2 regions of the Micromonospora sp. NPDC047756 genome follow, and region 1 is predicted to be linked to the other one. Evidence: riboswitches for the same ligand, from Rfam matches in the RefSeq annotation. Region 1 holds a riboswitch; the other holds the start of a gene.
What was found. Region 1 has a riboswitch for cobalamin ahead of ACZ6NZ_RS24555 (ribonucleoside-diphosphate reductase subunit alpha). Riboswitches for the same ligand answer to the same signal wherever they lie in the genome.
Positions count from the first base shown of each region.

Region 2: it holds a riboswitch for cobalamin, as region 1 does, so the genes downstream of both, ACZ6NZ_RS07625 (acyl-CoA thioesterase) here and ACZ6NZ_RS24555 (ribonucleoside-diphosphate reductase subunit alpha) in region 1, are expected to answer to the same signal.

Region 1 covers NZ_JBVJGQ010000007.1:307,010-311,688, reverse strand. Annotated here, with positions in the region: gene ACZ6NZ_RS24560 (ribonucleotide-diphosphate reductase subunit beta) at 1-308, opposite strand, end outside; gene ACZ6NZ_RS24555 (ribonucleoside-diphosphate reductase subunit alpha) at 365-2,707, opposite strand; cobalamin riboswitch at 2,900-3,117, opposite strand; gene ACZ6NZ_RS24550 (enolase C-terminal domain-like protein) at 3,550-4,679, shown strand, end outside.
Region 2 covers NZ_JBVJGQ010000002.1:560,641-565,319, reverse strand. Annotated here, with positions in the region: gene ACZ6NZ_RS07650 (hypothetical protein) at 1-168, opposite strand, end outside; gene ACZ6NZ_RS07645 (PadR family transcriptional regulator) at 165-719, opposite strand; partial or broken gene ACZ6NZ_RS07640 (helix-turn-helix domain-containing protein) at 874-1,013, opposite strand; gene ACZ6NZ_RS07635 (carboxymuconolactone decarboxylase family protein) at 1,210-1,773, opposite strand; gene ACZ6NZ_RS07630 (alcohol dehydrogenase catalytic domain-containing protein) at 1,799-2,107, opposite strand; gene ACZ6NZ_RS07625 (acyl-CoA thioesterase) at 2,170-2,616, opposite strand; cobalamin riboswitch at 2,812-3,028, opposite strand; gene ACZ6NZ_RS07620 (copper resistance CopC family protein) at 3,138-4,679, shown strand, end outside.

The sequences.
Region 1 (4,679 bases):
TGGACGTGCACGGCCTCCTCGAACAGCTGGCGGGACAGGTAGAGGCGACCCTCCGGGCTGTTGACGTGCTGATAGAGGTTGAGCACCAGGTTGTTGGCGACGATCGTGTCGCCGGTGGCGAAGAACGCCACCAGGCGGCTGACCAGGTGCCGTTCGGCTGGCGACAACCTGTCCAGGTCGGCGAGGTCGGCGTGCAGGTCGACCTCCTCGACAGTCCAGGTGTTGCGGATCGCGTCGCGGAACCGGTCGAAGAAGTGCGGGTAGCGCATCGGGCGCAGAGTGAGGTCCATCCCGGGGTCGAGCAGCATGTGCGTGGTCCTCGTGTCGGTGGTGCTGGCGTCGGTGGTGGCGGCTTCGGGAACGGTCACTGGCATGCCTCGCACGACTCGGGGTTCTCCAGCGAGCAGGCGAGCGCCTCCGCGTCGAGGGCCACGGACGCGAGAGCGACGGGTGCGACGGGTGCGACGGCGCTGACGGTGGCCTGCTGGATCCGCGTCGCGGGACGCGAGCGCAGGTAGTAGGTGGTCTTCAGCCCGGCCTTCCAGGCATAGAGGTACATCGAGGAGAGCTTGCCGATGGTCGGCGCGGCCAGGAACAGGTTCAGCGACTGGGACTGGTCGATGAACGGAGCACGGGCGGCGGCCAGGTCGATCAGCGCCCGCTGCGGCAGCTCCCACGCGGTGCGGAACAGCTCCCGTACGCCGACCGGCAGCTCGGCGATGTCCTGCACCGACCCCTCCGCCCGCTTGATGGCCGAACGGATCCGTTCGGTCCACAGACCGCGGGCCTTCAGCTCGCGTACCAGAGCGGTGTTGACCTGGAGGAACTCCCCCGACAGGGTCTCGCGCTTGAACAGGTTGGACACCTGCGGCTCGATGCACTCGTAGCACCCGGCGATCGAGGCGATGGTCGCCGTCGGCGCGACCGCCACCAGCAGCGAGTTGCGCAGCCCGTGCGCCGCGACCTCTTCCCGCAGGGCCGCCCAACGTGCCGTCTGCGTACCCTCGACACCCCACAGGTCGGGCTGGAGCTGGCCCCGCGCGGCCCGGGTCTGCGGGTACGCCGGGTGCGCGCCGAACTCGCGCGCCAGGTCGGCGGAGGTCTCCAGCGCGGTCAGGTACAGCTCCTCGCTGATCCGGGTGGACAGCTCGCGGGCGGCCGGCGAGTCGAACGGCAGCCGCAACGCGAAGAAGGCGTCCTGCAGGCCCATCAGCCCGAGCCCGACGGGCCGCCAGCGGGGGTTGCTCGCCGCCGCCTGCGCGGTCGGGTAGTAGTTGATGTCGATGACCCGGTCGAGGAAGGTCACCGCGGTCCGCACCGTCGCGCGCAGCCGCTCCCAGTCGATGCCGTCGGCGCTGAGGTGGGCGGCGAGGTTCACCGAGCCGAGGTTGCACACGGCGGTCTCGGCGTCACTGGACACCTCGACGATCTCGGTGCAGAGATTCGACAGGTGCACGACGTTGCCCGGCTCGGCGGTCTGGTTGCAGAGCCGGTTCGACGCGTCCTTGAAGGTCATCCACCCGTTGCCGGTCTGGGCGAGGGTCCGCATCATCTTCCCGTACAGCTCCCGCGCCGGGACCTGCCGCACGTAGCGGCCCTGCGCCTCGGCCTGCCGGTACGCGGCGTCGAACCGCTCCCCCCACAGGTCGGGCAGCTCGGGCACCTCGTGCGGGTCGAACAGCGACCACGGCTCGTCGGCCTCGACCCGACGCATGAACTCGTCCGGCACCCAGTTGGCCAGGTTCAGGTTGTGGGTGCGGCGGGCGTCCTCGCCGGTGTTGTCCCGCAGTTGCAGGAACTCCTCGATGTCCGGGTGCCACGGCTCCAGGTAGACGCAGGCAGCGCCCTTGCGTCGGCCACCCTGGTTGACCGCGGCGACGCTCGCGTCCAGCGTGCGCAGCCACGGCACGATCCCGTTGGACTGCCCGTTCGTGCCCCGGATCAGCGCGCCCCGGGAGCGGACCCGGGAGTACGCGATGCCGATGCCCCCGGCGAACTTGGACAGGTTGGCGACCTGGGCGTACCGGGCGTAGATCGAGTCCAGCTCGTCGAGCGGGGAGTCGACCAGGTAGCAGGAGGACATCTGGGTGTGCCGGGTGCCGGAGTTGAACAAGGTCGGTGAGCTGGGCAGGTAGGCCAGGCTGGACATCAGCCGGTAGAAGTCGACCGCCTCGCCCGCCGTCCGGGACAGGCCGCAGGCCACCCGCAGCAGCCAGTACTGCGGGGTTTCCAGCACCAGTCTGCTGGTGGGGTGGCGCAACAGATAGCGGTCGTACACCGTGCGCAGGCCGAAGTACTCGAACCGGCGGTCGCCGTCCGGGTCGATGGCGTCATCGAGCGTCGCGGCGTGTGCGGCGACGAAGACGGCGGTGTCGTCACCGATCAGGCCCTCGGCGTGGCCGACCCGGATCGCCGCGCTGAACGAGGTGATGCCCTGTCGACGCACCTCCTTGTCGACGTAGCCGGCCAGCAGCCGCGCGGCCAGACGCGAGTACTGCGGCTCCTCACCGATCATCTCGGCGGCGGTCTGGATGGACAGCCGGTCGAGTTCGGCAGTGGTCGCGCCGTCGTAGAGGCCGCTGATGGTGCGGGTAGCCACCCGCAACGGGTCGACGTCGGTCAGGTCGTCGGCCCACCGCTCGACCGCCCGGACGATTCTGTTCACGTCCACGGGTTCGGTGCCGCCGTCGCGCTTGCGGACCTGCATCGGCGTCCGCCGCACTGTCGCGTCGCCGCTGGCCGGGACTACCTCGGTGACTGTCACCACTCGCTCCTCGGAGTTCGAGACCTGGTGGCCCGGACGCGAGGAGACAGACACCGACGGACGCACGCCGGCAGCGGCGTGGGTCAGGTGGCGTCAGCCGTCCCACGCGGCCTCGGACCGCCGCCCACCCGGGTGCGGGTACGCGGCGCGCTGGCAGGTCTTCGGACTCGCGGGCACGACCGGGCTCGCCGGTCTCCTACTGGCCGTCGCTTCCCAGGCCGAATTGGTGGCCCAGTGCTCATGACGGCTGTCGTTCCCACTCACCGCTGCGGGACAGTCCCGGATTTCCACCGGGTTCCCTGTTGCCTCGACCGCACTGGATGAGCGGCCGAACCAGCTGCGCTCGACACCATATATAGGGACGCAGCCGTTGTCACACCCCACATGTCGGTCTCGGGCGTGTCGACGGCGATGCGGTGACCACCGTCACCAACCCCCGGGAGCACGCAGCAGCCGACCGACGCCGGGCACCGGAGACGGGGCTCCGCGCACGGGTGTCGACATTCGACAAAGATGTGACGTATCGGGGCCGTGGCACTGGAGGCCACGCCTATACGTCGCCGTCGATACGTTGCGGCGAGGTGGAACATCCAATCTCCGGGGTCCGCCGCGCGCGTCGAGTTGGCCTGCCAACCGGCATGATCGGCGTCAAGGCGGATCGGCGGGAGCGGGAAAACATCATATGTCTGCACGCCAGAGGTGATCGACAACGTTGACGCGCTGGAGCAGCCCTCCGTATACTCCCAGTGATCATCTGATCTTTAGCCTAGCTGGGCGAGGAGCGCATGCCGCAGATCACTGCCGTCACCGTCGAAGACGTCCGCTTCCCCACCTCCCTGACCGCTGACGGGTCAGACGCCATGAACAAGGACGGCGACTACTCGGCGGCCTACGTCGTCCTGCACACCGACGGCGTCGACGGCGTGGGCGCGCCACTCGCGGGACACGGCCTGACCTTCACCATCGGCCGAGGCAACGACATCGTCGCGGCGGCGGCAGTCCACCAGGCACAGCTCCTCGTCGGCCAGGACGTGGCAACGATGGCGGCGGACATGGGCGCGGTCTACCGCCTGCTCACCTCCGACTCGCAACTGCGGTGGCTCGGCCCCGAGAAGGGCGTCGTCCACCTGTCCCTCGCCGCCGTGCTGAACGCGTCATGGGACCTGGTCGCCCGGGTCGCCGACAAACCGCTGTGGCGGCTGCTCGTCGACATGACCCCCGAGCAACTCGTCGACATCGCGGACCTGCGCTACCTCTCCGACGCGCTGACCCGCGACGAGGCACTGGCCATCCTGCGGGCCAAGGAGAGCACGAAGGCCGCCCGCCTCGCCGAGCTCGACCGGACCGGCTACCCCGCCTACACCACCTCGGCGGGCTGGCTCGGCTACGGCGACGACAAGCTGCGCCGACTGTGCCAGGAGGCGGTCGACTCCGGCTACGGCTACGTCAAGCTCAAGGTGGGCGCCAACCTCGAGGACGACATCCGCCGATGCGCCATCGCGCGGGAGATCCTCGGGCCGGATCGCAACCTCATGATCGACGCCAACCAGGTGTGGGACGTCGGTCAGGCCATCGACTGGGTCACCGCCCTCGCCCGGTTCACGCCACTGTGGATCGAGGAGCCGACCAGCCCCGACGACATCCTGGGCCACGCTGCCGTCCGACGCGCCGTCGCTCCGATCGGCGTCGCCACCGGCGAGCACTGCCACAACCGGGTGATGTTCAAGCAGCTCTTCCAGGCCGAGGCCATCGACTTCTGCCAGCTCGACACCGGCCGGTTGGCCAGCATCAACGAGATCGTCGCCGTGCTGCTGCTGGCCGCGAAGTTCGACGTCCCGGTGTGCCCGCACGCCGGCGGTGTCGGGCTGTGCGAGATGGTCCAACACGTGTCGGTGCTCGACTACGTCGCGATCTC
Region 2 (4,679 bases), on a different contig from region 1:
GGTGACGACGTCCGGCGGTGCTGGGTCGCCGAGGAAGTGCACGTACTCGCGGATGACGAAGGGGCGACCATTCGAGAGGTCGTCGACGAGGTGGCGGATCGCGGCGACATCGGGTGGGTGGGAGCAGACCGTGCCGGCCCGCCCGCCCGGATAGATACCGAACTTCACGCTTCTGCACTCCCGTATTGGTGGGCTTTCTGGGTTGGCCAGCCGATCTCGCGCGCGCAGATCCGCCGCACCAGAGTCCTGATCCAGGTGGCTTCGGTGGCGACGATGGTGCGCCAGTAGGCGACTTCGAGCATGTGCACTTCGAGTACGTCACCGTCGGGCAGCCCCGAAAGGGCAGCCAATTCTTGGTCGAGCCGGTCGGCGCGACCGTCCAGGATGCACGCCGCCTGGTCGATCGGAAGAATTCCGACGTAGGCGACCGCCATGACGAAGTCCACGGACGCGGCCGGGGTGTCGCGTACGCCAGCCTCGACCTTGTGGCGGAAGTCGGCGAGACCTACGGCAGTCAACTCGTAGGCCGTACGCGGCGGCCGATTCCCCACTCGCTCGGGCCGCCCGGAGGAGACCAAGCCTGCCTTCTCGAGCGCCTTCAACAGGGACGTAACCGTGCTGCGGGTGACCGATAGGTGTCCGTATCGCTCGCGTAGGCGTGTCGTGATGTCGTAGCCATGCGCCGACTGCTCGACGAGGAGTCCGAGGATCGGCAACACCAGGCTGTTCCTTGACGCGTCCAAAGGCACCCAGGCAACCTATAGGCGTATACGTCTAATCACAAGACCGAGCCAGGCGCCCGAGACGACGACCAGGTTGCACGTCAAAGGCGACGCCCTCGCCCACCGACCTAACGTGCAGCCGGTGGCGCGGGTCTGGTCTGGCGATGGAGCTGCGGACATAACGCACGAGAGGAGCGGGCCGTGCTGCGTGAGTCCGGCAGCCTTGCGTAGGTTCGCGAGGCGACGGCCAAGCGCCTGGCGCGCGGCACTGATCCCATCGCTGTCGCCCATCGGCCGCCCTCGGTGGTGAAGACGGGGTGTCTGCGGCGCTGGTGTCGATGAACGCGGTGTGGGAGGTGCCGGCCGTGGATGCGATCGAGTGCCGTTCGTCGTCGGTGAGCGCGCATCGTCGATCACGACCGTGATGGGCTACCACCTTGCCCATCGCGGGTGCAGGCGTCCACCGCTGTCGCCTGGAGGCGGTCCATCAGGGCGTGACGTCGGCGAAGCGAGGCGCGCCCGGCTCGAGTTCGACGCGGGCGGCCCGGGCGGCGAAGCTGATCGCGTGGTACCACCCACAGAGCAGGAACAGGTCCAGCAACTGCGACTCGTCCAGAACCTCGTGGGCGAATCGCCAGATTTCATCATCGATGTCCGCTGCGTCGTGCAGGGCGTCCGCCACCTGAATCAGCGCTTGTTCCCGGCCGGTGGCCCAGCACGGATCGTCCGGCATTCCGTGGGTGAGCGAGGCGATCTCGGTCCGGGTGAGTCCGGCGCGGTCGGCGAAAACCATCAGGTGGACGCCCCACTCGTACTCGCAGCGGCAGCGTGCGCAGGTGCGGAGGATGACGATTTCGCGCTCACGGAGTGTGAGGGATAGTTGCCGGCCGAGTTCGTATCGGCCCCAGTGGCTCATCGCGATGGTCATCGGCAAGTTCTTGGCGAACGTTCGGAACAGGCCGATCGGCGGCATGCTGGTCGGCATCATCGCGGCGAGTTGGGCCTCGACGTCCGCGGTGAAGGGTGATTCGAGCGCGGGTATGCGAGCCATAGCCACCTCCGAGGGCGATTCTGATTCAGAAGCACCATAGCGATTTGTTTTTCGAAGCGCCAGCGTGGTCGCGCCTTGGAACGACAGCGGGGCGAGCGAATGCGATCCCCAGCCCAGCGCGCTGACGACATGCCCGTGGTAGGTGCGTACCGCTGCGAACGACGCGTCGAGCGTCGCGCAGCCCGTACACCTCGTCCCCCGGCTCGAAGTCGGTCACCTCCGCGCCGACCGCCGCCACGACGCCGGCAAGGTCCAGGCCGAGCACCGCAGGCAGCTCGACACGCGCGTGCGCGGCCTTTCCAGCCTGGATCTTCGTGTCGAGAGGGTTGACCAGATCGACGGCGGGGCGGGTTCCTCGGACCGCGCCGGCGCCGCGACGGGCGCACCGCGCACGGGTCAGTCGTCTTCGGCACCGTCGAGCAGCGCCCGCCGCAACGCCAGCCGGTGCTCGCGGCGGATCTCCGCCTCCCGGTACCGTCGCCGGTCCCCGTCGGTCTCCGTCAGCAGCGGCGGCACCGTCCTCGGCTGGCCATCGTCGTCGATGGCGACCATGACCAGGTGGGCGGTGGCCACGTCGGTGGGCGGGACCGCCCGGTCCCACCGGTCGGCGGTCACCTTGACCGCCACCTCCATCGAGCTGCGACCGGCCCAGGTGATCCGCGCGTCGACGTGCACGACGTCGCCGACCCGCACCGCCCGCAGGAACGCGGTCTCGTCGATCGCGGCCGTGACCGCTGGCCCGTCGGAATGGCGGGCGGCGACCACCCCGGCCACCGAGTCGATGAGGTTGAGGATCCGGCCGCCGTGCACCGTACCCATCAGGTTCGTGTGGTGCTGGTCCATGATCTGCGACAGGGTCAGGTGCGACGCCGACGGTGCTCGGCCGGTGGTGGTGGTGGTGTCGTGCACAGCGGTAGTCCGTCCCTCGGGAAACCACACCCCCGGACCACGGACGCACACTGACGAGGACGCGCCCACGCAGAGAGCGCGACACGTCACCCGCTCAGCCCACCCGCGAGGCCGACGGCAGCGCACACGGTTGTGTACGCGGCACTGGCAGGTCTTCGGACTCGCGGGCCCGACCGGCTGCACGCCGGTCCCCTACTGGCCGTCGCTTCCCAGGCCACTGGCCCAGTGCTGATGACGGCGGTCGTTCCCACTCACCGCTGCGGGGCAGCCCCGGATTCCCACCGGGTTCCCTCTTACGACGCCCAGCCACCTCACGACCGGGCGAACCAGCGCCACCGGGAGCATAGCTGGCCAGGGGTGACGGCCCCTCCGCCCGGGAGGTGTTCGGCTTTAGCCATGTGAGGAAAAAGTTCGTCACCTCTTGTAAAAAGTCTCAGCCCAGTGAGGATATTCAGATGCGTCGTCACCCTCAGATTCCTGGGCGGGTGGTCTCGGGCCTCCTCGCGCTCCTCCTCGCCTCGGCTGTCGCTCTCCTCGCGTCCGCTCAGCCCGCCGCAGCTCACGGGACCCTCGCGATGTCCACGCCGGCGGGTGGCGCGACCGTGCGCGAGCCGTTGACCTCGGTGCAGCTGTTCTTCACCGAGAAGGCCGCTGCCAACGCGTTCTTCACGATCACCGCGCCGGGTGGCATCCGGGTCGACAATGGCTGGTCGTACGGGGAGCCGAAGCCGCTGGACAAGCCGGTGCGCGAGTACTTCCTGGTCAACGGTCAGTTCGAGCCACGCGAGTACACGACCGGGTTCCCCGCGACGGTGGCGGTCGCGCACCTGCCGGCCAAGGGCCAGTACTCGGTGAGCTACCTGTCGGTCGCCTCGGACGGCGACCCCGTACGCGGCACCTTGACCTTCCGCTACGACGGGCCGGCGACGGCGGCACCGAAGGGGTGGAGCCCGCCGTCGACCCAGCCGGATCCGGCGCTGTTGGCCACCGCCGAGCAACACGGGTCGTCCGGGCAGGCGTCGGCGGTGCCGACGGTCGCGGTCGAGACCGCCGTTCCGCCGTCCGCGGCAGCGGCCGCGCCGACCGGGTCGACGGACGAGAGCGGTCCGGGAGCAGTCGTCTGGGCCGGCCTGGCAACGGTGGCCACGGCAGCGGTGGCCGGATTCGTCGTCTGGCGTCGGCGGACGACCCCCGCCGGCCGACCCGCCGGCCGTGGCCGTACCTCGCCGACGACATCCGCTCGACGCGGCGCCGGCACCCGTCCCGGGACCAGGACCACCGGCGGCAAGGGCACCGGCAGCAAGACCGCCGGTAGCAAGACCGCCGTCAGCAAGACCGCCGTCAGCAAGGCCGCCGTCGCTAAGACCGACGGCGGAGCCGTCGCTGGCAGAACCGACGCGGGCAGAACCGTCGCGACGACCGGCAGCGCTACGCAGACCTCGGATGGTAAGCGGCGGCCCGGTGCCGTGCCGGCCGCGCGCAAGGAGACCGCGGTCGTCGTGGCTCGGACCGGCGTCTCGGTCGATCCAACTCCGACCGATGAGGACGCGAAAGCCCCCGCCACGACGGACAGTCGACCGCCCGTCGGCTCCGGGGCATCGGCTGAGCCGGATCTTGCCACGGCGACGCCCGGATCCCGGCTGAGCAACACCAGCCTGGCACTGTTCGTCGGTACCCTGGTGCTGGCGCTGCTCGGCGGGTTCGGATTGGCGCGCATCAGCGGCAACGAGGGCCCGGCCGCCAACACCGCCCGGCAGCCGGTCGGCGGTCCGCCCGCCTCCGGCCCGGCAGGGTCCGCGAACGACGGACACCAACACCCGGCGGGCACCGGACCGCACACGCACCGGGGTGACGGCGCGACCGGCGAGACACTCGCCACCGGGACGACCGTCAGCGCCGGCGGCTACACGCTGCAACCGCTGGAACGAACCCAACCCGCCGGGGTACGCGCCGACTACCGCTTCCGCATCGTCGGCACCGACCGGCAGCCGGCGACC